One region of the Carnobacterium iners genome, then DNA from elsewhere that is predicted to be linked to it. Evidence: predicted binding sites of a transcription regulator. Region 1 holds the regulator's gene; the other holds the start of a gene.

Region 1 (15,127 bases):
CTTGATCTAAAATACTCAAAGCATCCCGCATTCCGCCTTCTGCTGCTCGCGCAACAATCGGTAATGCAGCTTCTTCAAATTCAATCTTTTCTTGAGTTAAAATATATCGCATTCGATCAGAAATATCACGCACATTGATTCGTTTGAAATCAAATCGCTGTGTTCTAGATATGATTGTTAAAGGAATTTTGTGTGGCTCTGTGGTTGCCAGAATAAAGACAACATTCTTCGGTGGTTCTTCCAGTGTTTTTAATAAAGCATTGAAAGCCCCAGTTGAGAGCATATGAACTTCATCAATAATATAAATTTTGTAATCTGCGCTAGTTGGTGCATATTTAGCTTTATCACGAATATCACGAATTTCTTCGACTCCGTTATTACTAGCAGCATCAATTTCAATTACATCATTTAACTGACCTTTCGTAATCGCTCTACACGTTTCACACTCATTACATGGTTCTCCATCTTTTAAATAATGACAATTAATGGCTTTAGCGAATATCTTAGCTCCACTTGTTTTACCGGTTCCACGAGGGCCTGTAAAGAGATAAGCATGACTTGTCTTTTGTTGTATAAGAGCATTTCTCAGTGTTTGTGTAATGGCCTTTTGCCCAGCAACGTCTTGGAACTTTTGAGGTCGCCATACGCGGTAAAGTGCTTGATAACTCAATGCTTTTCTCCCCTTCTTAACCCTGTAGTTGCTACTTTTTATTATACGTTATTTGACTCTAAAATTAAACCACGATCTTCTTCATTATTAAGTAATTTCTAGCTTTAAAAATTAACTTAGCGTTCTTTCAGGCAACAAAAAAAGTTTCTGATTTTAAAAAATCAAAAACTTTTTCATTATACTATGTACGTACAGCACATGGACAAGCAAACTTAGTGCTGCTTCCTTCCGGATCTGACACGATTCGTAAGTTCTCCATTGCCATACGGCCTTGCGGCATCTCTTATTATAACGCAAAGTTTAATTAAAAGCTAGTCCTTTTTAATCCCCTTAACTCTGGAATCTGTTTTTACTTTTAAACCAATATTCTTAATCTCATGTTTGTATCTATTTTAGGAATTAAGGCTAAACAACTAATGCGTGAATACGCGTACGCTTAAGTAATATAAAAAACTATTGACACAGCTAGCGTACTAACCCTATAATACAAGAGGGAAGTCTTATTCAATAACTTTTTTTGACATTAGTGTACTAACCTGTTAATACACAAAACTTATAGGAGGTAGCTATGAATATCCAATTTAATAAGCGAGATCCAATTTACTTACAAGTTGTCCAATACTTTAAACAAGAAATGGCTATTGCTCACTTAAAGCCTGGTCAAGAAATTCCATCGAGACGAGATCTCGCAAATCAATTAAAAATTAATCCTAATACTGCTCAAAAAGCCTACAAAGAAATGGAAAATAGTGGATTGATTTATACTGAAGGTAATTTGCCCAGTAGAATCACTGAAGACAGTAATGTATTAAAAAATGTTCGCAAAGAATTACTCGACGAAGCTACAGATCATTTTATTGTAGCAATCAAACCTATCCAAGTACCACTAGATGAGCTTGTTGATTTAGTTAAAAAAAAATACATTCAGGCCTCAAAAGATAAGGAGGATTCACATGATTGAAGTTAAAAATATTACTAAAAAGTTCGGTAAGAAGAAGATTTTAAAAGGGTTATCTTTTACTGCTAAAAAGGGAGAAATCACTTGTTTGATTGGAATCAATGGTGCCGGTAAAACGACTGCTTTAAATGCAATCATGAATTTAACTCCTTTAACTAGCGGTGAAATTTTAATAGACGGCAAAAAATTAACTAAAGAAAGTTATCAAACGATTGCATTTATCCCAGATACAATCGCTATGCTTTCACAGATGACGATTAAACAAGCCATGCAATTTATGAAAGATTTTTACACAACTTGGAATCAAGAACGAGCAAATGATTTACTTGATTTTTTTCAATTAACTGAAACAGAAAAAATTACTACTCTTTCAAAAGGTAATACAGCTAAAATTAATTTGATGTTAGGTTTAGCTTTAGATGTTGATTACCTATTAATGGATGAACCTTTTTCAGGAATTGATATTTTTAGCCGCGAACAAATCACAAATGTCTTTACCAGTCACTTGATTGAGGATCGTGGTGTGCTCATCACGACTCATGAAATTAATGATATCGAGCATTTAATTGATAAAGTTATCCTAATAGATGATGGCATCGTAGTGAAAGATTTTAACGCTGAAGAAATGCGTGAGCAAGAAGAAAAATCAATTATTGATGTTATGCGGGAGGTCTATGTAAAATGAAAAACTATCTAAAACTCGTTTACTTTGAACTAAATCGATTTATAAAAATTTATATGGCCTTAATCGTTGTAACTGTTATTTCACAATTTACAGGAGTTTTTTTACAATCACGTAATTATGTCGCTACTGTTAGTCAAACCCTACAACAAGAATCTCTTTCTATAAAAGACTATTTTGCTAGCTATCCTCCATTAACATTCATTAACGTAACCCTTAGTGGCTGGTTTATCATTCCTATTATTTTTAGTGCCGCTGCTTTAGTATTTTATAGCTTTTTTATTTGGTATCGTGATTGGTTTGGAAAAAATGCTTTCATTTATCGTCTCTTGATGCTACCAACAGACCGGATCAATTTATTTTTTTCTAAATTAACCGCTATAATTTTAATGGTATTAGGCTTAGTGGCTACTCAATTAATATTGATTCCATTTGAATCTGCTCTGTTTAATCAGTTGCTACCCGACTATCTGAGATACGATCTTTCAACTCAAACCATTATTTCTTCTTCAGAATATCTATCGGTTTTATTTCCTAATTCATTTATCCAATTTTTAATTCATTACGGATTGGGCTTACTTGTATTAATTGTTTTATTCACAATTATCTTATTTGAAAGAAGTTTTCATCTGAAAGGGCTTGTATTTGGTGGCCTATTCGGTGCAGGAATGCTCATTTTAATGCTTTCTCCTTTTATTATCCAGGCTAAACTAAACCCTCATTACCTTTATCCCATTGAAATCTTTGCCATTGAATTATTCTTAGGACTAACGATTTCTATTTTTTCTATTTGGGTAAGCTATTATTTATTAAATAAAAAAATTACAGTCTAATTAAAGGAGGCCAACAACAGTGAAACGCTATTGGAAACTATCTACATTTATCCTCATTATTATCTTAACTATTGGTATCTTTTATCTTAAACCACTTTTTTCACATAATGAATACCCTGATTTTACTATTAAAACAATAAAAGGAGATTCTACAGAAATAAAAGATTTAACGTTACAAGGTTATTATTCTCCCGATTCTAAATTACAATCAAATTTTAGTACTATGTACTCTGAAAAAACATTCTCTTTAAGTCATGACCAAACTATATATGATGGACAGCAATCCTTTTTTAGCCAACTCTCTTATTTAGATAGTTTTTCTCCACTCAATCGCTTGCAAAAAGAACATAAGCACTTTATCCGCGGAAAAAATTTACAGTTACAAAACTTTTTCGAAGATGATTCTTTTATCGTTTACGTTAATCTTGACCAAGAATATCTTGATAAAAGTTCTGGAAAAAGATTTTTTGATATTAGTCTATTAAATAAAAAAACAGATGAACAGTTATCTTATAAAATCGATCTACCTGAAAAAAAAGACTATCAATATGTTGGTATTCAAAAAATACAAATTATAAATAGCAGTCTTAGTGTTGTTACGAGAAATGAGCTTTCACAAACAAATAACCAAGACTACCAAGAAGAATTACAAGAGTACCATATTTATCAGCTAGATCTTGGCAATCAAAAAGTAGCTACAGATAATTTGATTTCTTTTGAAAAAAATCCATCCTCTAGTGAGTTGACTCGAGTCGAGTTACTATCTGAAACCCAACTAGACCAAACATCCGATGATTTAATTTTCTGCTTATTTCATGATCAACCAATCAATGAACAAGATGAATCAGCGTCTTTAGATTCTCGTTCTAGAATACTTGATTATGAATTAGTTCACTATAAAATTAGTACAAATGAGTCTAAAAAAATCCCTTTACCTAAAGAATTTAGCACGTTAAATTCAGCTGTCATTTCCGATAAAAAAACTCTCTATTCTTATTACTTTATTGATAAGAAACTAACTATATATACTACAACTTTGAGTAAACCAAATGAATCATCCAAGCTAGTAATAGACTTACCTGTTTTGGAAGATTCAATAGAATGGGAAAGTATAAAAAATAATAAACTTTATCTAGTCTCTGCAACGAAAGAATCTCCCTTAAAAAAGAAACTGTCAATCTACCACTTAACTGATGGAGAGCTTATCTATGAAGGTTCTATTGAGCCAACTGCTGATAATACATTGACCAAGAAAAATAATTTAACCTTTGATAATGAATAAACAGACTAAAAAAAGAAGCCAATGGCTTCTTTTTTTAGTCTGTTTATTTAACGATCTCCATTAAAAATAGAGTTTTTTACAACGACATAATTTACTTTGCGAAGTGCTTCAAGATCCTTACCACCTGCATAGGAGATTGAAGATTGTAAGTCTTGCTGCATCTCTAACAAGGTGTTTGAGATATCTCCTTTTGGTGAAACCATAATCTTTTTACCTTCAACGTTTTTATGCTCACCTTTTTGAAATTCAGAAGCACTGCCATAATATTCTTTGTACATTTTTCCATCAATTTCAAGTGCTTCACCTGGAGACTGATCATGCCCTGAAAAAACAGAGCCAATCATCACCATTGTTGCTCCAAAACGAATAGATTTAGCAATATCGCCATTGTGTCGTATCCCGCCATCAGCAATTATCGGTTTACGAGCAGCTGTTGAACACCAACGTAGTGCAGCTAATTGCCATCCGCCTGTTCCAAAGCCTGTTTTCAACTTAGTAATACAAACCTTTCCTGGGCCAATTCCTACTTTTGTAGCATCTGCTCCTGCATTTTCTAATTCACGTACAGCTTCTGGTGTTCCTACATTTCCAGCAATTAAGAAAGTGGTTGGTAGCTGCTTTTTAATATAACGAATCATATTAATGACTAAATCAGAGTGACCATGTGCAATATCAATTGTAATATATTCAGGTATAATTTCTTGTCCAGCTAACTCTTTAATAAAATCATATTCTGTTTCTTTTACCCCAACGCTGATAGAAGCAAATAATCCTCTTTCATGCATGTCGATTATGAATAGTTGACGTTTTTCTTCTTCAAAACGGTGCATCACATAAAAATAGTCATTCTCTGCAAACCAAATGGCTAATCCTTCATCAATTACGGTCTGCATATTCGCTGCAACAACAGGTACTTTAAATGTATGATTGCCTAATGTCACGCTTGTATCGCATTCTGTTCTACTTCGAACAATGCTTTTATTGGGAATCAATTGGATGTCTTCATAATCAAAAACTTTCATTCGCTTGAAAACCTCTTTCTCTTCTTTATTGTCTATTCATTTAAACTATTCTTATTTTTCATGCTCTATAAACGAACATTAGAATCTTTGTATTTTTAAATAGTTCGTCCATTGACTAATTTACCGTATTTTTTTTTATTTGTCAAAGCCTATTCTATTTTTAAAAAATAATTTTCTCTTTCTCCTATTATTAAAATAAAGAGAGAAAGAGAATTAATTAATAATTTTTATTTAAAAAAAGCTCTATTATTCTTAGTATAGTAACTAAAAATAACAGAACTTTTCAACCGGTTAGCCGATGACTGCTTAACCTCTCTAAAGAAACCAATAAATCACTCTTATCTTCTTTTCATAATAAAGATATTACTATTTATTTACTTTTATTCATTTGATCTGGCTCAACGTGAACATCAATGTCAATTATGCCATATGATTCTCTCAATATCCGTTCTACATTTTCTGTGATTTGATGACCTTCAAGTACAGTTAATGTTGCATCAACTAAAATAGTTACATCTACATAGACATTTGCACCATATTTGCGTGCTTTAATATCTTTAACTGAAAGGACATTTGGTAAACTCAGAATACGCTTTTTATATTCACCTAAATCTGTCGTATTAAATCCATCAGATAGCGAGAATGCGCTATCACTAAAAATCTCTATACCTGTCTTAATAATGATAATAGATACAATGATTGCCATCACACCATCCATCCAGATATATCCCAACATTGATCCAATAATAGCAATCGTTGTTCCTAAACTAGTTAGAGCATCGCTTAAGTTATCTTTAGCAACCGCTTTTAATCCATCACTATTTATCTTTTTTGCAAGTTTTAAATTATAAAAATATACACCCATCATAATGATAGCACCCACAAACCCTATGAATCCTGTTATTTTTTCCGGCGGGATATTTCCTCCATCAATTATTCGGTTAAAACTAGAATAAAAGACTTGAATTCCTACAAATAGCATCACAAAAGAAGTGATTAGACTAGCTATTGTTTCTGCTTTCCAATGGCCATAAGGGTGGTCATCATCTGCAGGTCTTCGAGCTAATTTCAATCCAACTAAAACAGCTAAGGAAGAGAAAACATCGGTTAAATTATTTAGTCCATCTGCTCTTAATGCAGCAGATTGGTAAGTAACCCCAACAAATATTTTAATTAAAGAGAGGAAAATATATGCTACAATACTTACTATTGCTCCTTTTTCAGCTCTTTTTAATTCTTCGTAACGATCTTGCATGTCAAATCTCCCCTCTTTAACTTGTTTAATAAGTATATTTAGATTTTATCCTTAAATACAACTTCTAAACAGTCTTCTATTTTATACTCCATACAAAAGAAAAATAACCGTTTCTTTTGCTTTCATTATGTAAAAATACAGTTTAAAACATGAATTATATTCTATCACCATAACCGTTTTGGTACAAGATAAGTTTAATTTTTAAAATCAGTTAAAACTAATGTAGCTAAACAGCTATCTTGTTTTTATGTTAAAATAATAACAGTTTACTATATTCTATAGAATGGAGTGTTCCTCATGAAAGTTGGATTTATTGGTATAGGAAATATGGCTAACGCTATTATTAAAGGTATGATTGAAAAAAAATATATGAATAGCGAAGAAATTTACATCTCTAGCCGAACAAAAGAAAAATTAACTGATTTCGCATCCGAAACAAAAACGACTATTTGCTCTTCAAATGAAGAATTAATTGCTAGCGTAGATATTGTCGTTTTAGCGGTTAAGCCAAATGTGCTTGCAGAAATACTGCCTGATTTAAGCTCAGCAATTAAAAAGTATCAGCCTTTATTGGTTTCAATTGCTGCTGGAACATCACTTAAAAAATTATCTCATCTAATCGGAATAAACTCTACTAATCCTATTATCCGAGTCATGCCAAACTTAAATTCTGTTATCGGCGAAGGCATGACTGCTATTTGCGGGAATACTTTTTCATCCATTGAACAAATTCAGTATATAATAGGTATGTTTAAATCTATTGGTGAAGCTATTGAGTTAGAGGAAAAAGATTTTAGTACATTCATTGCTATTGCAGGTAGTTCGCCAGCATATACTTTTCTCTTCATTGATTCACTAGCTCGTGGAGCTGTTAAGAACGGTATGCCTAAAAAACTAGCTACAAAAATTGCGGCGCAAGCTGTTTTAGGTAGTGCAAAGTTAGTGCTAGAAAGTGATCAATCTCCTTGGAACTTAATAGATCAAGTTTCTTCACCTGGTGGTACAACCGTTGCAGGAATTGTTGCTTTGGAGAATGAAGGATTTATTTCGACTGTTATTAAGGGTGTTGATGCTACTATTGCAAAAGATCGAGAATTATTAAACGACTAAATTCTTTTTCAAACTTTCTTTATCTTATTATCGTTCATCTAATTTTTTTTGTTCAGCTTTTTCAGTTTTTTTACGTTTACGCAACTCTCTAAAAAAATAAGTTAATAATTCGCTACATTCATACTCGAGAATGCCTTTTTCTATCATAACTTGGTGGTTAAAGCGACTATCGGTTAACAAGTTCATTAAGGTACCAGCTGTTCCACCTTTAGGATCTGCTGCTCCATAATACAATTCTTTGACACGTGACAAAATCATTGCACCGCTACACATTGGACAGGGCTCTAATGTGACAAATAATTGTGCATCTTCTAAACGCCAGTTTTTAAGCGTCTCGTTTGCTTCTTTAATAGCAAACATTTCAGCGTGCGCTGTTGCATCAAGACTTTCTTCTCGACCATTATGACCACGGCCTATAATAAGGCCATTGAGAACAATAACGGCTCCAATTGGTACTTCTAATTTATTTCTAGCTTTTTTAGCTTCTTTAATCGCTTCACCCATAAAGTATTCTTTTTCTTTCATTGTTAACATAAGTTCAGTCCTTCTTAATTTATTAATGTTATCCTATCATAAATCAACACTAGATTTGAGCAGAAATATCAAAAAAAGAAGTTGTTATAAAAGAATCATTCCTATTTATTTGAAAAGAGGTATTATTTTGGAATTCAATGAGATTAAATCAATCTATTCAGATGCTCAGTTAACTGACCTACCTTTAGAAAATACTAACTTTATTTCTTTTCCATTCAAAAATAAATGGATTCATTTTGAAAAATCAACTAAAACATCCTCTGAAATTGAATTATTGAACCTTTTATTTGTTTCAAAAAAAACTAATCTTTCTTCAGTTGCTTTAAAATGGCAAAACTACTTAATAAATGGAGTTGAGCCTTCCCCTCCAACTTTAGATAGTGAATTTCGTATTATCCAATTTATCATTTTAAAAAAGGACTCTTATTTTGAAAAAAAAACTTGGCTTAGTGCATTCAAAAGTATTTTTAGTAACAGTAAAGAAGCTTTTTTTACCAACGAAACTTCTGGATTACTGATTCAAAAAAAGTCTGACGAAAAGTTAACTTTCGCTGAACTTTCGGGTATCATTCAAACACTTGATGATGATTTTTCAATTAAAACTATTTGCTATATTGGTCAATTCTGGCCAATAAATAAAGAATTCAAATCTATTTTTGAAGAAGAACAATTTATTTTCGAAAAACAAAAAAATAAAGGAAAATCCTTACTTTCTTTACCTATTGTTGCTTTGCATCATTATACGTCTGAATCCTTAGATAAAAGTATCCTCATGCCTATTCTTAAAAAGAAATACACAACTCAACCTGAGTTAAAAGAACTCATTCTAGCTATGTGGCATAGTCAAGGGAATATCAGTTTAGCCGCTAAATCATTGTACGTTCACCGAAATACCTTACAATATCGAATAGAACGGTTTTGTGATACGAGTGGGTTATCTTTACGCAATATGGATGATTTATTACTTTGCTATCTATTAGTTTTTTAAGAAATAACACTTTGTTGCATAATTCAGCTTGTTCTTTTAATAAACAAATGATGTAAAATTAAATAAGCTCCTACCTATTCGTGAATAAGTAGGAGCTTATTTAATTTTTAAATTTTTTTATCCTTTTACTTTGTCTTTCACTTCTTCTACAAAATCTTCTGCTTTTTCTGTTGCTTTTTCTTTTTTATCCACAAACATCTCTTTAAATTCATTCGTTGCCTCTTTTAGATGATTTGTATAGCTCCCAACTTGCCCTTTTAAATCACTGACTTTATCAACAACTTTTAATAAATTTATAACTTCTTCATCAGATAATTTTTCAACAACATCTAAAGCTTTTTCATTACCCTTTAATGTATCTTTAACAAAATTTTTCGCTTTTTGCCGATTAATATAGGCCTCTACTTTAGCCATATTTCTATCAGATGTAGATAAGATAACGGCTCCTATCGCTAATGTAGCGCCTAAACCGACTAGTAAATTACGTGCACTTCTTTTCATAAAATATACATCTCCCTTACTCTATCTATGATTTAAGCATAGCAGAAAAAAAGAAAAAATACGAATAATATGAATAAAAAATACCTAGCATCTGAGAATGATACTAGGTATTTGGGTTCTATATAATTTATTTTAAAAACTATTTTTAAGATTTTATTGAATCAGAAGATATTTCAATCTTTTTTGTTCTATCCTTTACAGTAACTTTAATTTTTCCTTTTGAAGCCCCAAGAGTAACCTGATCTCCAACTTTAATTACTCCACTCAATAGTTCTTCACTCAAGCGATCTTCAATTTCTTTTTGAATCGCACGACGCAAAGGTCGAGCACCGTACTCTGGATCAAATCCTGCTTTAGATATGACGTCTATAGCTGCTTGGGTTATTTTAACATGAATATCCATTTCTTCTAAACGCTTAATAATTGATTGTGCTAATAATTTAACAATCTTATTTAGCTCAGCTTTTTCAAGCGCATGAAACACAATGATTTCATCTAATCGATTGATAAACTCTGGCCTAAAGGTTGTTTTTAATTCTTCTTTAATCCTTTTTTCCATCATATTATGGTCTTTCTTCTTATCTTTTGTACTAAACCCAACTAATTTTTCATCTCTCAAAGACGTTGCTCCGAGATTTGAAGTCATAATCATAACGGTATTCTTAAAGTCTACTTTACGACCTTTTGAATCAGTCAAATGACCGTCATCTAATACTTGTAACAGAATGTTAAAGACATCTGGATGGGCTTTTTCAACTTCATCAAATAAGATAACTGAATAAGGTTTTTGCCTTACTTTTTCAGTTAGTTGTCCACCTTCATCATAACCAACATAACCCGGAGGAGAGCCAATTAAACGACTTGTACTATATTTTTCCATAAATTCAGACATATCTACTCTAATCAATGCTTCTTCACTACCAAACATAGCATCGGCTAGTGTTTTTGCTAATTCTGTTTTCCCTACTCCTGTTGGTCCTAAAAACATAAATGAACCGATTGGTTTATTAGGATCTTTTAATCCGCTTCTAGATCTTCTGATAGCCCTAGCTACTGCACTAACGGCTTCTTCTTGTCCTATTAAGCGTTTATGCAAAATATTTTCTAATTTTAACAGAAGACCTGATTCTTTTTGGTCCATTTGTTTCACTGGTATACCTGTCCATAAGGAAACGACTTCTGCAATATCATTTTCTTCTACTTTTAAATTAACTGAATTTGGACCAGGATGCTTAATTTTTTCCAAAATCCCTTCAATTTCTGTTCTTTGCTGCATTTCACTTGTTCGTAACTTAGCTGCTTTTTCAAAATCTTGCAACTGAATAGCTACTTCTTTCTCCTCAATCAATGTTTCTAGCTGTTTAAGTGCAGTCACCATCGGTGAAGGTTTATTAGAAGAGTCTAATCGCACTTTTGAAGCTGACTCATCGATTAGATCAATCGCTTTATCAGGAAGTTGTCTAGCAGTTATATAACGAGAAGACAATTGGACAGCTGCATGGATAGCTTCATCAGTAATTTCAACACCGTGGTGATCTTCGTAGCGCGAACGTAAACCTAATAAAATATCTTCCGTCTCTTCAAGAGAAGGTTGTTCAACACGAATAGGTGAGAAACGTCTTTCTAAAGCTGCATCTTTTTCAATATATTTTTGGTATTCATCTAGCGTAGTAGCACCTATAGTTTGTAATTCTCCACGAGCTAAAGCGGGTTTCAGTATATTAGAAGCGTCTATTGCGCCTTCAGCACCACCTGCTCCAATTAGTGTATGCAACTCATCAATAAACAGTATAACGTTTCCGTCTTGATAAATTTCATCAATAATTTTTTTCATTCGTTCTTCGAATTCTCCACGGTACTTTGTGCCTGCGACTAAAGAACCCATATCGAGCATCATTAGCCGTTTACCGATTAATGTATGCGGAACTTCTCTAGCAGCAATTTTCTGTGCTAACCCCTCTGCTATAGCAGTTTTACCTACTCCCGCTTCACCAATCAAAACCGGATTATTTTTAGTACGTCGACTTAACACCTGGATGACTCTTTTTATTTCTATTTGTCGTCCAATAATCGGATCAATTTTTTTAGCTCTAGCACTTGCTGTTAAATCTCTTGCTAAAGCATCAAGTGTCGGAGTACCTATCGTTTGTTTAATAACAGACTTAGAACGTTTTGTCTTACTATTTTTTTCATCTATAACGCCTATTTTTTTTAGTAATATTTGACGTATTTTATTTAAGTTAATATCTAGATTTGTTAAAATTTTAGAAGACAATACATCCTCTTCACGCAACAAGCCAAGTAATAAATGTTCTGTTCCTACTAGGGAGGATCCCATACGCCTAGCTTCATCTGTGGCTAATGTTATCGCTTGTTTAGCCCGGGGTGAATAAGGAAGAACAATGCTCTTTGAATCATATTTCATTGTTCCATAACCGGTAAAATGTGCTGCTTCTTCTCGTATTTCTTTTTCAGTTATTGAAAATTCACGAAGTGTTTTACCTGCTATTCCTTCTTGCTCAACCACAAGAGCTAACAAAATATGTTCCGTACCTATCGAACGATGACGAAACTCTTTAGCTTCCTCTTGAGCCAACATTAAGACGTCTTTTGCTTTTTCTGAGAATAATTCATTCATAATATTACCTCCATTCTTTACAATTGCTCGTATCTTAAGTTATTCAAAAAAGCCGTCACTATTCTTGCCCGTAATTCATTTTCTTTCTTACAGTCTTCTAAAGATAAAACTGACTTTTCCATTGCTGAAAGCATTAGGCTAGCTTCTCGTTTAGCAATCATACTATCTTGGTAAAGTGTTTCTACAATTGAATAGGCATTTCTTTGTGATATTTCACTACCTATTACATCAATCATCATATCCAACATATCTGCTTCGTCGAGTAATTTGACTTTGATTATTCGTATATATCCGCCACCACCACGTTTACTTTCCACTAAATAGCCTTGTTGAACAGTAAATCGTGTATTGATTACATAATTAATTTGAGAAGGGACACAATTAAATCGGTCTGCCATTTCACTACGTCTAATTTCGACTTGCTCATCTGTCCCAAGTACTTTTTTCAAATAAGCTTCAATGATATCCGACATATTCTGATTGTTCATGTGTGACTTGTTACTAAAACAATGAGGTTGTATGGTATGTGTATATTACCTGTTCTTACCATACATTGCAACGGTGCTCTTTCAGTAACACTCCTTTTCTTTTCGTCTCAACACCAGACTTTGTTATTTATTTTTTCGTTAAAAAATAAATATTTAAAATATTAACTAAGTTTTGACTAATACTGACTTTAATTATACGAGAAAATAATGGATTTGAAAAGCAACTCTTCTTATATTAAGTTAAAAACAGACTATTTTAATTAGAATAGTCATAATAGTCATTAATTTTAGGTTGTACCACCACTTAATTTTGATTCTTTTAGATAATACAAAAAAACCACTCAAAGTAAGTGGTTTTCCATATTATCGGGAAGACAGGATTCGAACCTGCGACCCCTTGGTCCCAAACCAAGTGCTCTACCAAGCTGAGCTACTTCCCGTGATTATCTTATAAAATTTAAAAAATGCACCCAAGAGGAGTCGAACCTCTAACCGCCTGATTCGTAGTCAGGTACTCTATCCAATTGAGCTATGGGTGCAACATATGGTGCCGAGGGCCGGAATCGAACCGGCACGATGATCACTCACCGCAGGATTTTAAGTCCTGTGCGTCTACCTGTTCCGCCACCCCGGCATTTTGAACAAGTTACGATTGTTACATCGCTTACTAGATGACCTAGTAAGCGGAAGACGGGGTTCGAACCCGCGACCTCCACCTTGGCAAGGTGGCGTTCTACCACTGAACTACTTCCGCTAATGGTGCCGGCTAAAGGAGTTGAACCCTCGACCCTCTGATTACAAATCAGATGCTCTACCAACTGAGCTAAGCCGGCTTGAAAATATGGTGCGGGTGAAGGGACTTGAACCCCCACGTCTTTCGACGCTAGATCCTAAATCTAGTGCGTCTGCCAATTCCGCCACACCCGCTAAAATATGGCATAACTAGTCATTTTAATGAATAGTTATGAGTCATGCAGGATTCGAACCTGCGACCCTCTGATTAAAAGTCAGATGCTCTACCAACTGAGCTAATGACTCATGGTGGAGGTTGACGGGATCGAACCGCCGACCCTCTGCTTGTAAGGCAGATGCTCTCCCAGCTGAGCTAAACCTCCATATGAGAAAAAAACTATTAGATGCGCGGCAGCGTCCTACTCTCACAAAGGGAAACCCTTCACTACCATCGGCGCTAAGAAGCTTAACTACTGTGTTCGGCATGGGAACAGGTGTGACCTTCTTGCCATCGCCACCACACATCTTTTAGCTATAAGAGAACGTTGTTCTCTCAAAACTGGGTAGTGTTTAACTATAAGACAATAAAACCGTTTCTTCATCGTTTAAAAATGGTTAAGTCCTCGACCGATTAGTATTGGTCCGCTCCATACATCGCTGTACTTCCACTTCCAACCTATCTACCTGATCATCTCTCAGGGGTCTTACTCACTTACGTGATGGGAAATCTCATCTTGAGGGGGGCTTCACGCTTAGATGCTTTCAGCGTTTATCCCGTCCACACATAGCTACCCAGCGATGCTCTTGGCAGAACAACTGGTACACCAGCGGTGTGTCCATCCCGGTCCTCTCGTACTAAGGACAGCTCCTCTCAAATTTCCTGCGCCCGCGACGGATAGGGACCGAACTGTCTCACGACGTTCTGAACCCAGCTCGCGTACCGCTTTAATGGGCGAACAGCCCAACCCTTGGGACCGACTACAGCCCCAGGATGCGATGAGCCGACATCGAGGTGCCAAACCTCCCCGTCGATGTGGACTCTTGGGGGAGATAAGCCTGTTATCCCCAGGGTAGCTTTTATCCGTTGAGCGATGGCCCTTCCATACGGAACCACCGGATCACTAAGCCCGACTTTCGTCCCTGCTCGACTTGTAGGTCTCGCAGTCAAGCTCCCTTCTGCCTTTACACTCTACGAATGATTTCCAACCATTCTGAGGGAACCTTTGGGCGCCTCCGTTACACTTTAGGAGGCGACCGCCCCAGTCAAACTGCCCGTCAGACACTGTCTCCCAGCCAGATTATGGCTGAGGGTTAGAGTGGTCATACAGCAAGGGTAGTATCCCACCATTGCCTCCACCAAGACTAGCGTCCTGGCTTCATAGGCTCCTACCTATCCTGTACAAGCTGTACAAACACTCAATATCAAACTGCAGT
Region 2 (15,127 bases), 1.3 Mb from region 1:
GCCCCGTAACTGAAACTTTGTTCACTCTGATCAGTATCCTGAGTACGGCGGAACACGAGAAATTCCGTCGGAATCCGGGAGGACCATCTCCCAAGGCTAAATACTCCCTAGTGACCGATAGTGAACCAGTACCGTGAGGGAAAGGTGAAAAGAACCCCGGAAGGGGAGTGAAACAGCACCTGAAACCGTGTGCTTACAAGTAGTTAGAGCCCGTTAATGGGTGATAGCGTGCCTTTTGTAGAATGAACCGGCGAGTTACGATCCCATGCGAGGTTAAGTTGATGAGACGGAGCCGTAGCGAAAGCGAGTCTGAATAGGGCGAATGAGTATGTGGTCGTAGACCCGAAACCAAGTGATCTACCCATGTCCAGGTTGAAGGTGCGGTAATACGCACTGGAGGACCGAACCCACGTATGTTGAAAAATGCGGGGATGAGGTGTGGGTAGCGGAGAAATTCCAATCGAACTTGGAGATAGCTGGTTCTCTCCGAAATAGCTTTAGGGCTAGCCTCGGAATTAGAATCATGGAGGTAGAGCAACTGTTTGGACTAGGGGCCCTTCTCGGGTTACCGAATTCAGATAAACTCCGAATGCCATTGATTTATATCCGGGAGTCAGACTACGAGTGATAAGATCCGTAGTCGAGAGGGAAACAGCCCAGACCACCAGCTAAGGTCCCAAAGTTTATGTTAAGTGGAAAAGGATGTGGGGTTGCTTAGACAACTAGGATGTTGGCTCAGAAGCAGCCATCATTTAAAGAGTGCGTAATAGCTCACTAGTCGAGTGACCCTGCGCCGAAAATTTACCGGGGCTAAACATAACACCGAAGCTGTGGATAGAACTTAGGTTCTATGGTAGGAGAGCGTTCTAAGGGCGTCGAAGCTAGACCGTGAGGACTGGTGGAGCGCTTAGAAGTGAGAATGCCGGTATGAGTAGCGAAAGACGGGTGAGAATCCCGTCCACCGAATGACTAAGGTTTCCTGGGGAAGGCTCGTCCTCCCAGGGTTAGTCGGGACCTAAGTCGAGGCCGATAGGCGTAGACGATGGACAACAGGTTGAGATTCCTGTACCAGTTTGTTTTGTTTGAACAATGGAGGGACACAGTAGGCTAAGGAATACGCACTGTTGGATATGTGCGTCCAAGCAACAAGTCTTGAGGTGAGTCAAATGCTTGCCTCTATTAAGGACAAGTTGTGATGGGGAGAGAAATTAAGTATCGAAGTTCCCGATGTCACACTGTCAAGAAAAGCTTCTAGTTAGAAACAATCTGCCCGTACCGCAAACCGACACAGGTAGTCGAGGAGAGAATCCTAAGGTGTGCGAGCGAACTCTCGTTAAGGAACTCGGCAAAATGACCCCGTAACTTCGGGAGAAGGGGTGCTGACCAATTGGTCAGCCGCAGTGAATAGGCCCAAGCAACTGTTTATCAAAAACACAGGTCTCTGCTAAATCGAAAGATGACGTATAGGGGCTGACGCCTGCCCGGTGCTGGAAGGTTAAGAGGATGGGTTAGCTCTCGAGCGAAGCTCAGAATTGAAGCCCCAGTAAACGGCGGCCGTAACTATAACGGTCCTAAGGTAGCGAAATTCCTTGTCGGGTAAGTTCCGACCCGCACGAAAGGCGTAATGATTTGGGCACTGTCTCAACGAGAGACTCGGTGAAATTATAGTACCTGTGAAGATGCAGGTTACCCGCGACAGGACGGAAAGACCCCATGGAGCTTTACTGCAGTTTGATATTGAGTGTTTGTACAGCTTGTACAGGATAGGTAGGAGCCTATGAAGCCAGGACGCTAGTCTTGGTGGAGGCAATGGTGGGATACTACCCTTGCTGTATGACCACTCTAACCCTCAGCCATGATCTGGCTGGGAGACAGTGTCTGACGGGCAGTTTGACTGGGGCGGTCGCCTCCTAAAGTGTAACGGAGGCGCCCAAAGGTTCCCTCAGAATGGTTGGAAATCATTCGTAGAGTGTAAAGGCAGAAGGGAGCTTGACTGCGAGACCTACAAGTCGAGCAGGGACGAAAGTCGGGCTTAGTGATCCGGTGGTTCCGTATGGAAGGGCCATCGCTCAACGGATAAAAGCTACCCTGGGGATAACAGGCTTATCTCCCCCAAGAGTCCACATCGACGGGGAGGTTTGGCACCTCGATGTCGGCTCATCGCATCCTGGGGCTGTAGTCGGTCCCAAGGGTTGGGCTGTTCGCCCATTAAAGCGGTACGCGAGCTGGGTTCAGAACGTCGTGAGACAGTTCGGTCCCTATCCGTCGCGGGCGCAGGAAATTTGAGAGGAGCTGTCCTTAGTACGAGAGGACCGGGATGGACACACCGCTGGTGTACCAGTTGTTCTGCCAAGAGCATCGCTGGGTAGCTATGTGTGGACGGGATAAACGCTGAAAGCATCTAAGCGTGAAGCCCCCCTCAAGATGAGATTTCCCATCACGTAAGTGAGTAAGACCCCTGAGAGATGATCAGGTAGATAGGTTGGAAGTGGAAGTACAGCGATGTATGGAGCGGACCAATACTAATCGGTCGAGGACTTAACCATTTTTAAACGATGAAGAAACGGTTTTATTGTCTTATAGTTAAACACTACCCAGTTTTGAGAGAACAACGTTCTCTTATAACTAAAAGATGTGTGGTGGCGATGGCAAGAAGGTCACACCTGTTCCCATGCCGAACACAGCAGTTAAGCTTCTTAGCGCCGATGGTAGTGAAGGGTTTCCCTTTGTGAGAGTAGGACGCTGCCGCGCATCTTTATTTTTCCGCAATAGCTCAGCTGGTAGAGCGCATGACTGTTAATCATGATGTCGCAGGTTCGAATCCTGCTTGCGGAGTACATAGATATCTATGGAAATAAATGAATAGAGAGTTCTATTAGAACGACCTTGGAGAGTTGTCCGAGCGGCCGAAGGAGCATGATTGGAAATCATGTAGGCGGTGCACACTGTCTCAAGGGTTCGAATCCCTTACTCTCCGTCATCCTAGTTTGGCCCGTTGGTCAAGTGGTTAAGACACCGCCCTTTCACGGCGGTATCACGGGTTCGAATCCCGTACGGGTCATGTTGGTTACTGGAGGTTTAGCTCAGCTGGGAGAGCATCTGCCTTACAAGCAGAGGGTCGGCGGTTCGATCCCGTCAACCTCCATGTTTAAAATTTAAAGGTCTCGTGGTGTAGGGGTTAACATGTCTGCCTGTCACGCAGAAGATCGCGGGTTCGATTCCCGTCGAGACCGTTGCAACAAATTAAGGCCTGGTAGCTCAGTTGGTAGAGCACTTGATTGAAGCTCAAGGTGTCGGCAGTTCGATTCTGTCCCAGGCCACCATTTTTTAATAGCGGAGGGGTAGCGAAGTGGCTAAACGCGGCGGACTGTAAATCCGCTCCTTCGGGTTCGGCAGTTCGAATCTGCCCCCCTCCACCATTTTTTTAAAGAGTGACCTTTTTTTATAGGGATATAGTTCAATGGTAGAATTATGGTCTCCAAAACCATCGATGTGGGTTCGAATCCTACTATCCCTGTGTTGTATTTTTAAAAAAACTACCCTTTTATTATGGCGATTGTGGCGAAGTGGTTAACGCACCGGATTGTGGTTCCGGCATTCGTGGGTTCGATCCCCATCAGTCGCCTTTTTTTATTGGGCTATAGCCAAGCGGTAAGGCAAGGGACTTTGACTCCCTTATGCGTTGGTTCGAATCCAGCTAGCCCAGTTTTATTTTTTAACCAATCCAATTTAATGATGGCGGTATAGCCAAGTGGTAAGGCAGAGGTCTGCAAAACCTCCATCACCGGTTCAAATCCGGTTACCGCCTTATTCGATAGATTGATTGTTTACCTATCATGCCGACGTGGCGGAATTGGTAGACGCGCTGGACTCAAAATCCTGTGCCCGCGAGGGCGTGCCGGTTCGATTCCGGCCGTCGGTATAAAATAGACATCAAACGTTTCTGTAACGTTGCGGTGTTTTTTTTTGTGGAAAAATAAATTAATGAAGTTTTTAGGTTCTATAATCGGTTATGAAGCAAAAGGAGTATAATCCATTTAAAATGATTGATAAGCTTGTATTTCAGTGTTTAAGTACGTTATACTTGTCTTGAAAATGGTAGTAAAAAATATGAAATGAGGTATTCAATTGACTAAAATAACAGATCAGTTCGAAGCAATATTAAAACAGAAACAAATCCCTTTAGCTAAAAGAGAAATTGAAAATGGCCAAGTTTCTTATAATGGAAAATTTCAATTAACAAACGAAAAAGCTTTACCTTTTGGTATTGTATTTGATAAAGAAGACGAGAGATCAGATTATCAAATCGTATACCATCATTTAGCTTTTGTATCAAACTTTAGTAAAAAAGTAACTGTGTTAGAGTTGATTAACGAGTTAAACGAATTACAATCAGGTTATTATCGTATTTGTCTAGGTTCTGATGGCGAAATTTACATGAGATTATTAGGCAGAACCTCAACGGACGTTATGCCTCTTTATGAAATGCTAGTAACAGGTTCAACTATTGCTAAAGCTATTTTACCAAGAATTGAAGAAGTTCTTAATGACAAACAAGTAAAATAAAGACGATAAAACTTGTCTAAAGGAGATAAAAATATGACAGCTCCCAAAAGTCTATTCCATGCTGAAATGGTTAATGAAAATGGTGTCGATGGAGTAGCTTATGTAAAAAATGATGGCTTAAAAGTAAGTCTATCTAGTCCGACTTCAAGTGCTCCTGGGACAAATCCAGAAGAATTGTTGGGTCTTTCTTTAAGTACTTGTTTAAATGCTACAATTCAATCCGTATTAAAGGCTAGAGGCAAACAGAATAAGAGTAGAGTCGAAGTTCAAGTAGATTTTGTAAAAGAAACAACAAAACCTGGTTATTATTTTGATGTACTTGCTACAGCACAAATAGATGGATTAGGATTTGATGAAGTACAAAAACTTGTAGAAGTAGCAGAGCGACTTTGTCCAGTATCTAAATTATTAATGGGCAGTCAAACTGTTATTGTCAAGGCTATCGAAGGTTACACGAATTAAAAAATAAAAAACCTGTTGCTCACATCGAACACTGCTGAGCAACAGGTTTTTTTAACGGTAATTAGTAAATTGTAATGCGATTGGTAAATTAGCTTCACGTAATAGAGCCATTACTTTTTGCAAATCGTCTCTATTTTTACCAGTGACCCTAATTTGGTCGTCTTGAATTTGTGTTTTTACTTTTAGTTCAGCTTGTTTAATGAGTTGTATTATTTTTTTTGTATTTTCTTTATCAATTCCATTAACTAAATCAGCTGTTTGCCTGATATTTCCGCCAAAGGCTTTTTCAATTTTTTCGAAGTGAAGATTTTTTGAAGAAATGTCTCTTTTAACTAGTTTATTAGTCAAGATATCTTTCACTTGTTCTAATTTAAATTCGCTTTCTGAAACAATAACTAATTGATCTTTTTCTAATTTAACTTCACTAATTGTGCCTTTGAAATCAAAGCGGGTATCAATTTCTTTTTTGACCATTTGGATTGCATTTTTTACTTCTTCTAAATTTGTTTCTGAAACAATATCAAAACTAGCTTCTTTTGCCATTATTTTGCCTCCATTAAATTTATGAAATTGGTTACATTAGTTATATTGTACCATAATTTGTAGCGTGGCTAAAGATAGCATAACAAATAAAACAAAGACATAGAGTCATTTCTTTATGACTTATCAAAATCTTGTTAAACGGTACAAACAATAGTCTCAGGAGGGTACACATTGAAACAACTAAAAACACCGATTTTTTGGAAAGAGCAAGCTAAAAAAATATTTTTCGTTTTATTTGCATCTATTACAAATTCGTTTGCCTTAAATAATTTTTTGATTCCATCTCAAATATATGCTCCTGGAGTAAACGGGATATCTCAATTGCTCTCACATCTTTTTAAAAATGGATTTCAAATCACAATCGATACGGGGATATTTATATTACTTATTAATATTCCCATCGCTTTATTAGGTTGGTTTAAAATTGGTAAAGATTTCACTCTTTATAGTTTTATGACTTCTGTCTTGATTTCTTTTTTCACTATTATCTTACCTATTTCGCCATTAACAACTGATCCAATTATGAACTCACTTTTTGGAGGAGTAATTGGTGGAGCGGGTATCGGGTTTGCACTAAAGTATGGTTTCTCTACTGGAGGATTAGACATTATTTCAATGGTTTTAGCTAAAACAACTGGTCGCTCAGTTGGGAGTCTATTATTGACTATAAATGGAATGATTGTCGTTGCAGCTGGCTTTATTAACGGTTGGCAGTATGCGATGTATACCTTGCTTTCTATCTATGTTATGACCAGAGTAGTTGACATGATTCATACTAGTGATCAAAAAGTAACGGCGATGATTGTTACAAATGATCCTGATGCTTTAATCAAAGCTATTCATGCCAAACTGATACGAGGTATTACCGTTATTCCAGCTAAAGGTGGTTATACAGGACTTGATCGATCTGTTTTAATGATTGTCATTAGCAATTATGAAATGTATGATTTAGAACAAGCGGTTAAAGAAGCTGATGCAGCAGCTTTTGTTAACTTCATAGGAACAAACAAAGTAGTAGGAGAATTTTTAAGTTCGGATCAACAAAAAGCTAGAAGAACGAATCAATAAAAAAATAAAAAAGTTACTCATTATTTTATGAGTAACTTTTTTATTTATAAACGAAGAAATTTTTCTAAATATAGAGCTAATCCATCATTATCATTTGTTTCTTCCGTCATATCATTAGCAATATCCTTTAAAGCTTGAATCCCATTTTTCATTACGATACCGTTACCAGCGTATTGAATCATTTCATAGTCGTTGTCTTCATCTCCAAAAGCGATGACGTTTTGTTGTTTTATACCATATGCACTAGCAACTCGCTCAACACCAAGAGCTTTTTGAACACCAGCAGAAACGACTTCCAAGCAAGGAGTATGACCACCCCATGTTCTAATTTCGACTAAATTCCCATAACGCTGCACGATTTTATTAATAATTTGTTCTTGGTTTACCTGTGCTGTAAAAACGCAAACAGAAGTAGGATTTTGTTTCAGATTAGTTGATGATAATTTGAGTACGTCTTTTTGTCCGTGTGGGAAAAAATCTGGGTAAGGTAAAAAAGATTCATCAGTGTAGACAGAATCAAGCAATTCAGCTGCAATAAGTTGAATATCGAAATCTTTTTTCAGATCAAGCATATCTAGTGCAATGTCACGACTGATTGTTTTATGGTATTGATTAGACCAATCTTTTTCATTTGGTACATGACACAACGCTCCATTAAAATTGATCATAGGTGTAATCATTTCTAATTGATCATAATAATGCTTACTATTTCGATAAGGTCTTCCTGTTGCAATCGAAATGATATGACCAGCTTCTCTAGCCTTTTGGAAAACTTGTTTTGTTTTATCTGAAATAAGAGATTGTTGGTTCAATGTTGTTCCGTCTAAGTCAACGGCAATAAGTTTTTTATCCATTTTTTGCTCCTTCTATTACAAAGTAATGCGTTTTTTATGTTAGAATAATATAGTAACTACATGTTTACATACTGTACCATAAATAAGTGTCTTACGAAAAGAGGGAAATGAATGATTTCGATAAAATCTGTAACAGTTGAAGGAATACCTTTATTAGAGATAAGTCCTAAAGGGAAAGAATTAGAATTATTGCCAACAGTTATCTTTTTTCATGGTTGGACGAGCAATAAAGAGAGTTCATTAGTTAATGGGTATGAGTTAGCTAAAAAAGGGTTTCGTGCTCTATTACCCGATGCTTATCTACACGGAGAACGAAAAGAAAAAGATTTATCAACTCAAGGACTTGAATTTTGGAATGTTATTGCAAGAAATTTAATTGAATTGCCTTTAATGAGAGATTATTATGTGAATAAAGGACTGAGTGATTCTAATCGTTTCGGCGTATCAGGTCTTTCGATGGGTGGCTTTACAACGTGTGCTGCTTTAACGCAGTTTCCTTGGATTAGAACAGCAGTTGTTTTGATGGGAAGTCCAGATCCAGTTAATTTTACGAAATGGTTGTTATCATCCAAATGGACAGAAGGAATGGAAATACCGATTAGTAAAGAGATTCTAACTGAATCACTGACAGCTTTGACGCCTATTTCTTTAACCAAACACCCAGAAAAGATTGCTAATCGTTACATCCATTTTTGGCATGGAACCCAAGATGATTTAGTTCCTTATCAGCCGACATTTGATTTTTATGAGAAAATAAAGCAGCAATCTTACGGATTAAACGTGAGCTTTTCAACTAGCAAAGGTATAGGCCATAAAGTTCCTCATGCAAAATCTGTAGAAATGGCTGATTTCTTTTCAGATCATTTGTAATGAGTTTAAGGGGATAGATTTACTTTTTAACTCAAAACAAGTAAAATAATCTTACTAATCGGAGGTGTTCGCGGTATGGAAAAAGATAGCTCATTATGGAAAGAAGAAGAAGCAGTAGAAATAAAGGAACGTATCATTGCTGCTTTAGAACAAGTGATAGATCCAGAACTGGGAATTGATATTGTCAATCTAGGTCTGGTCTACAATGTTCATTTATATGAAAATGGCTTTTGCCAAATCGATTTGACCTTAACAACAATGGGTTGTCCTCTTGTTGATGTCATTACAGACGATATTATACATGCCTTGAAAACCGTACCAGAAGTTACTTCTTCCGAAGTAAAACTAGTCTGGTATCCTGCATGGGATACGACCAAAATGAGTCGTTATGCACGAATTGCATTAGGAATAAGATAAAAAAGTTCTGACAAAATGTCAGAACTTTTTTTATTAAGAAGTTATATATAACTTCTTAATAAAAAAAGAAACATGAAATATTTGACCAATCCTAACCAAAGATTTATAATAGAGTCATAAATAAATGAATACATTGTAGTCAAGGAGGAATTGAAAATGGATAGTGAAAAAATGACTTCTACGATGCAAGAATCATTAGCGGAAGCACAAAATGTCGCAATAAATAGACACCATCAGGAAATAGATATTGTCCATCTATGGAAAATATTTATGACTCCAACCAATTTTGCTCGTGGTTTTTACCAGAGCGTTGGTCTAGATGTGGATAAATTTAACCAGATTATTGACCAAGAATTGGATCGAATGCCAACAATAGAAGGCAGTTCCGTAAACTATGGTCAAAACTTAAGTCAAAATCTATTTCATTTATTGTCTGAAGCAGACAATTTACGTAAAAAGTTTCAGGATGACTATTTAGCTACGGAGATTGTTTTGCTGGCCTTAATGAAGTTAAAAAACCATGTGTTAACAAAATATTTATTATCAAATGGGTTAACTGAAAAGCAATTAAAAGCAAGCATAGAAGGATTGCGAGGAGGCGATCGTGTGACTTCAAAAAATCAGGAAGAGAGTTACCAGGCTCTTGAAAAATATGGCATTGATTTGGTGAAAGCAGTAAAAAGTGGCCAACAAGATCCGGTAATTGGGCGAGATGAAGAAATTAGAAACATTATTCGTATTTTATCAAGAAAAACTAAAAACAATCCAATTCTAATAGGTGAGCCTGGTGTTGGTAAGACAGCCATCATTGAAGGGCTAGCTCAAAGAATTGTTCGCAAAGACGTCCCAGAGAATTTGAAAGATAAAACCATCTTTTCTTTGGACATGGGAGCCTTAATTGCAGGAGCAAAATACCGTGGTGAATTTGAAGAACGCTTGAAAGCTGTTTTAAAAGAAGTGAAAAAGAGTGATGGAAAAATTATTCTCTTTATCGATGAGATTCATAATATTGTTGGTGCTGGTAAAACGGAAGGAAGCATGGATGCAGGAAACTTATTGAAACCGATGTTAGCTCGTGGTGAATTGCATTGTATTGGAGCAACAACCCTAAATGAGTACCAGCTCTATATGGAAAAAGATAAAGCACTGGAAAGGCGTTTCCAAAGAGTGATGGTCGAAGAGCCAAACGTAGAAGACACGATTAGTATCCTGCGTGGCTTAAAAGAACGATTCGAAATCCATCATAGTGTAAATATTCACGACAATGCGTTGGTAGCTGCTGCAAATCTATCTAATCGCTACATTACTGACCGTTATATGCCAGATAAAGCGATTGACTTAGTCGATGAGGCTTGTGCAACCATTAGAGTCGAGATGAACTCTATGCCAACAGAATTGGATCAAGTGACACGTCGATTGATGCAACTAGAAATAGAAGAAGCTGCACTGAAAAAAGAAAAAGACGAAGCAAGTAAACGTAGATTAGAAATCTTACGTGAAGAGTTAGCTAATTTACGTGAAGAAGCCAACTCTTTAAAAATGAAGTGGGAAACCGAAAAAGAAGAAGTTGCTAAATTACGTGACAAACGCTCTGAAATAGAACAAGCTCGTCGCGAATTAGAAGATGCTGAAAGCAACTATGATTTAGAGCGAGCAGCTGTCTTGCGTCATGGCCAAATTCCGGCTTTAGAAAAAGAATTAAAAAAATTAGAGTCCAAAAATCTAAAAGATCAAGAAGATAAACAACGATTGGTTCAAGAATCTGTAACAGAAAATGAGATTGCGATAGTTGTAGGCCGTATGACTGGTATCCCTGTTACAAGATTGGTTAAAGGTGAAAGAGAAAAACTGTTGCATCTAGCTGATACTTTACATGAACGCGTCATTGGACAAGATGAAGCAGTTGAAAGTGTCACTGATGCGGTTATTCGTGCAAGAGCAGGGTTACAAGATCCTAATCGTCCAATTGGTTCATTTTTATTCCTTGGTCCAACAGGTGTTGGTAAAACCGAATTAGCTAAAGCACTTGCTGAAAACCTGTTTGACTCACAAGAGCGTATGGTACGTATTGATATGAGCGAGTATATGGAAAAACATTCTGTTTCTCGTCTAGTTGGAGCTCCTCCTGGGTATGTTGGATATGAAGAAGGGGGACAATTGACAGAAGCTGTTAGACGTCACCCTTATAGTATTATCTTACTAGATGAAATTGAAAAAGCTCACCCAGATGTTTTTAATGTTTTATTACAAGTATTAGACGATGGACGCTTAACGGACGGAAAAGGTCGTTTAGTCGACTTTAAAAATACGGTTTTGATTATGACGAGCAACATAGGTTCTACTATTTTATTAGATGGAACAGATGATAAAGGTCAAATTGATGAAGCGGCAAAAGAAGGAGTTTTTTCTTTATTGAATGCCCACTTTAAACCTGAATTTTTAAATCGGATTGACGACACGGTGCTCTTTGCGCCTTTAACAATTGAAGTCGTAAAACAAATTGTGCTTAAATTAACGAATGATCTAGCTAAACGTTTAGTCGAGCAAGAAATTGAGTTAGCTATTTCAAAAGAAGCTCAAACTTGGATTGCTGAAAATGCCTATGACCCAACGTATGGTGCTCGACCATTGAAACGTTATTTAACAAGAAGCATAGAGACACCTCTTGCTAAAGAGATTATCGCTGGAAAGATTTTATCTAAGTCTAAAGTAACGATCACACTTAAAGACGGAAAACTCGCGTTTGAAACAACCGAATTAACTGAATAAACAATGGATTTTAATATAAAAAGACATAAAAGACCCTCTGGATTAGAAGTTATAATCCAGAAGGTCTTTTTTCGTTAAAGAAAAGGATGTTATTTTTGAAGAAGCGTAAAGAATAAAAATATAGGTAGATTTTTTTTTGTTCTTGGCACAAATGATTTATCTAATTTATTTGATTTCATCAGTATGGATTGTTTTTGGAATAACTTGTCCGATTATCAAAATAATTCCTGCCGAAACAAGTCCAATTAAAGTGGCTGTTACAAAATCATATGAACCGCCAGTTAAAGAACTGCCAATGTAATTAATTGCTTGACCGATACAAAAACCCCACAATAATGTTACGATAATTTTCATACTACAACACCTCTCTTATACAAGACAATTTTATCACATTTAGAAAAATTGTAAAGGAAACTGTGAAAAGACTGCTTTTCAACTATTTGCGCATCCTTGTAAATTAAGGGTATAATATACGAGATGAAGTAAGAATGGAGTGACTAAAATGCCCTTTGTACAGTTGCAAGTTATCAGTGCCTATAGTTTATTGAAAAGTACATTATCAATCGAAAAACTTGTCGTTTCTGCAAAAGAACGAGGGTACAAAGCACTAGCTTTGACGGATCATAATGTCATGTATGGCATTATCGATTTTTATAAAGCTTGTATCAAACACAACATTAAACCAATTGTTGGAATAACTTTAGATATTCAAGGTGTAATAAATACGCAACAGGAATATCCTTTAATCTTGTTAGCCCAAAATAAAACCGGTTATACCAACTTGATGAAATTATCTAGTAAAAAAATGTTAATGGAACACGATGAAAGATTAAGTCTTGAAGAGATAAAAGAGTATAGTCAGGGTTTAATTGCTATCACGCCAGGAAGAGATAGCGAATTTGACTTATTTTTGCTTAATGAAGAACAAGAATCAGCGATAAAAGTATTAAACGCACAGCAACAAGTATTTACTAATGAACAGTATTTTATAGGGTTGCAACTACAGGAAAGTATCCAGAAGGTTCAAGCTAAATTAAAAGGATTGCAAAATCAGTTATTTATTAAAACAGTTGCGCTAGGCGACGTGCGGTATCTAAACCCTTCTGATCATTTTAGCAATGATGTTTTAAAAGCCATTGGTTCAGGAGAAAAAGTTTCACTAGCTGAAGTAACGACAACAACGGGACCTTATTCTTTGCTTGAAGAAAATCAGCAAGTCGAGAAATTTGTTTCTGTTGGTTTACAAAAAGCTATTGAACAAACGAATTTGATTGCTGAGACAATAAATGTTGAGATTGAATTGGATCAGCATCTATTGCCTCGTTTTGATGTACCAGAACAAATAGATACAAGTATGTATTTAAAAGAGCTTTGTTTTAAAGGACTAAAGCAAAGAAAAGTTGACTACACAAAAGAATACCAAGAACGGTTAGAATATGAATTGGCGATTATTCGTAAAATGGGATTCGAAGATTACTTTTTGATTGTTTGGGATTTAATGGCTTATGCTCATAAAGTGGGTATTGTTACTGGAGCAGGTAGAGGCTCTGCTGCAGGTTCACTAGTTTCTTATGTTTTAAGCATCACGGACGTTGATCCGATTCAATACAACTTGTTGTTTGAGCGATTTTTAAATGAAGAACGTTACACAATGCCAGATATTGATTTAGATTTTCCAGATAATCGTCGAGAAGAAATGTTGGAATACACAAAAAATAAATATGGCCAAGAACATGTTGCTCAAATTGCGACGTTTGGTACATTGGCAGCAAAAATGGCTCTACGTGATGTTGCTCGCGTGTTTGAACTTAGCCAGGCTGAAGCGACAGAGTGGTCTAACACGATTCCAAAAATACTTGGAATTACATTAAAAGTAGCCTATGAACAATCAAAATCTCTAAGAGAACTTGTTCAAAAAAACGAAAAAAATACCTTGCTTTTTGATACTGCTAAAAAAATAGAAGGATTGCCAAGGCACGTATCCACCCATGCAGCAGGGGTTGTTATTAGTAATCAACCGTTAAATAAGTATCTTCCGCTTCAAAAAGGTAGTGGATCAATTCATTTAACTCAATACCCAATGGGAAATGTAGAAGAAATTGGTCTTTTAAAAATGGATTTCTTGGGATTGAAAAACTTATCCATCATTGATAACGCACTTAAATTAATCAAAAAGCAAACACAAGAAGACGTTAATCTGTTGGCTATTCCAATGGATGATCCACAGACGCTAGAATTATTTGCTAAAGCAGATACGGTTGGTATTTTTCAATTTGAATCTAGTGGTATTAAAAATGTCCTTCGTAAATTAGGACCAACGTCGATTGAAGATGTAGCTGCCGTAAATGCTTTATATCGTCCAGGCCCGATGGAACAGATCGATTTGTTTATTAAACGCAAAAAAGGTGAAGCACCAATCGTTTATCCACATGTTAATCTAGAATCAATTTTAGGTGTCACTTACGGTGTAATGGTCTATCAAGAACAAGTCATGCAAGTAGCTTCCAAAATGGCCGGTTATACTTTGGGACAAGCGGATATCTTAAGACGAGCGATGGCAAAGAAGAAAAAATCGTTAATTGACATCGAGCGAGCTCATTTTATTAAAGGGGCTATAGAACTAGGATACGAAGAAAAAGTTGCTACTGAAGTGTATCGTTATATTGAGCAATTTGCCAATTATGGCTTTAACCGGTCACATGCCGTTGCGTATTCTTTTATTGCATATCAAATGGCTTATTTAAAAGCCCACTATCCAGAAGCTTTCTTTGTAGCCTTACTTAATTCGGCATCAAATAACCCAGTTAAATTAAAAGAATTTGCTTTAGAAATAAAGAAACGAAAAATTACTATCCTAGCGCCAGATATTAATAAAAGCTTTTATGCTTTTTCATTAAAAGACCATTCTATTCAATTTGGACTAGGTTCAATAAAAAAATTAAGAAGAGATATGATATTGGATATTATTCGTATTCGAAAAGAAAAGGGTCCATTTAAAGATTTGATTGATTTTTTAAGACGCATCGATTCTAAATGGCTGAAAGAAGAATACATTAAACCACTTATTTATGTAGGTACTTTTGATCACCTTGGTTATTCAAGAGGAACATTGGCTGCGTCTTTAATGGGTATTTTATCTAGCTTAGAATTGAGTGGGAATAATATTGGCTTATTTGATATTTTGAAACCAAAATACACCCAAACAAGTGATTTAAGTTTGGAAGAAAAGTTAGAATTAGAAGAATTTTATCTTGGTGTTTATTTATCTGGTCACCCAGCAGAACAGTACGAAAAAGTCGCGACAATGAAACAAACAGTTTTTATTCAAGATCTACAGATTGGGCAACACGAAAAAATTATTGGACTCATAAAAAATGTAAGACGTATTCGAACAAAAAAAGGAGAAATTATGGCTTTTGTCACATTGAACGATTCTTCTGGAGACTGTTCCTTAACACTTTTCCCAATCAAATATAGACAATACGGAAAATTATTAGAAAAAGGTGAATTGCTTTATGTAGAAGGAAAAGTTGAAAGTAGTCGTGATGAAACCAAACAACTAATTGTTTCTTCGTTAG

The links. The regulator CtsR, encoded in region 1, represses protease genes until heat stress. The targets are predictions, from matches to a motif close to TTGGTCAAAAAAGGTCAAANA.
Region 2: a site for CtsR is predicted at 8,859-8,879, ahead of clpB (ATP-dependent chaperone ClpB). Genes of this name have one in related genera too.

What each region holds. Positions count from the first base shown of each region.
Region 1 is NZ_FXBJ01000002.1:469,369-484,495, forward strand. Features, by position in the region: gene dnaX (DNA polymerase III subunit gamma/tau) at 1-670, opposite strand, end outside; RNA gene ffs (signal recognition particle sRNA small type) at 854-940, opposite strand; gene B9Y54_RS02480 (GntR family transcriptional regulator) at 1,239-1,631, shown strand; gene B9Y54_RS02485 (ATP-binding cassette domain-containing protein) at 1,624-2,313, shown strand; gene B9Y54_RS02490 (hypothetical protein) at 2,310-3,143, shown strand; gene B9Y54_RS02495 (hypothetical protein) at 3,163-4,425, shown strand; gene guaC (GMP reductase) at 4,473-5,447, opposite strand; gene B9Y54_RS02505 (cation diffusion facilitator family transporter) at 5,818-6,702, opposite strand; gene proC (pyrroline-5-carboxylate reductase) at 7,000-7,812, shown strand; gene tadA (tRNA adenosine(34) deaminase TadA) at 7,840-8,346, opposite strand; gene B9Y54_RS02520 (helix-turn-helix domain-containing protein) at 8,474-9,334, shown strand; gene B9Y54_RS02525 (hypothetical protein) at 9,452-9,835, opposite strand; gene B9Y54_RS02530 (ATP-dependent Clp protease ATP-binding subunit) at 9,981-12,473, opposite strand; gene B9Y54_RS02535 (CtsR family transcriptional regulator) at 12,491-12,961, opposite strand; tRNA gene B9Y54_RS02540 (tRNA-Pro) at 13,328-13,401, opposite strand; tRNA gene B9Y54_RS02545 (tRNA-Arg) at 13,427-13,500, opposite strand; tRNA gene B9Y54_RS02550 (tRNA-Leu) at 13,507-13,595, opposite strand; tRNA gene B9Y54_RS02555 (tRNA-Gly) at 13,644-13,715, opposite strand; tRNA gene B9Y54_RS02560 (tRNA-Thr) at 13,719-13,794, opposite strand; tRNA gene B9Y54_RS02565 (tRNA-Leu) at 13,804-13,888, opposite strand; tRNA gene B9Y54_RS02570 (tRNA-Lys) at 13,927-13,999, opposite strand; tRNA gene B9Y54_RS02575 (tRNA-Val) at 14,001-14,076, opposite strand; rRNA gene rrf (5S ribosomal RNA) at 14,100-14,215, opposite strand; rRNA gene B9Y54_RS02585 (23S ribosomal RNA) at 14,305-15,127, opposite strand, start outside.
Region 2 is NZ_FXBJ01000002.1:1,792,682-1,807,808, forward strand. Features, by position in the region: rRNA gene B9Y54_RS08570 (23S ribosomal RNA) at 1-2,546, shown strand, start outside; rRNA gene rrf (5S ribosomal RNA) at 2,636-2,751, shown strand; tRNA gene B9Y54_RS08580 (tRNA-Asn) at 2,763-2,835, shown strand; tRNA gene B9Y54_RS08585 (tRNA-Ser) at 2,889-2,977, shown strand; tRNA gene B9Y54_RS08590 (tRNA-Glu) at 2,990-3,061, shown strand; tRNA gene B9Y54_RS08595 (tRNA-Val) at 3,073-3,145, shown strand; tRNA gene B9Y54_RS08600 (tRNA-Asp) at 3,161-3,233, shown strand; tRNA gene B9Y54_RS08605 (tRNA-Phe) at 3,248-3,323, shown strand; tRNA gene B9Y54_RS08610 (tRNA-Tyr) at 3,336-3,419, shown strand; tRNA gene B9Y54_RS08615 (tRNA-Trp) at 3,447-3,517, shown strand; tRNA gene B9Y54_RS08620 (tRNA-His) at 3,553-3,625, shown strand; tRNA gene B9Y54_RS08625 (tRNA-Gln) at 3,635-3,706, shown strand; tRNA gene B9Y54_RS08630 (tRNA-Cys) at 3,738-3,808, shown strand; tRNA gene B9Y54_RS08635 (tRNA-Leu) at 3,839-3,922, shown strand; gene B9Y54_RS08640 (hypothetical protein) at 4,129-4,566, shown strand; gene B9Y54_RS08645 (OsmC family protein) at 4,600-5,028, shown strand; gene B9Y54_RS08650 (YajQ family cyclic di-GMP-binding protein) at 5,080-5,571, opposite strand; gene B9Y54_RS08655 (YitT family protein) at 5,743-6,639, shown strand; gene B9Y54_RS08660 (Cof-type HAD-IIB family hydrolase) at 6,684-7,493, opposite strand; gene B9Y54_RS08665 (prolyl oligopeptidase family serine peptidase) at 7,605-8,363, shown strand; gene B9Y54_RS08670 (metal-sulfur cluster assembly factor) at 8,439-8,780, shown strand; gene clpB (ATP-dependent chaperone ClpB) at 8,937-11,549, shown strand; gene B9Y54_RS08680 (YjzD family protein) at 11,715-11,903, opposite strand; gene dnaE (DNA polymerase III subunit alpha) at 12,052-15,127, shown strand, end outside.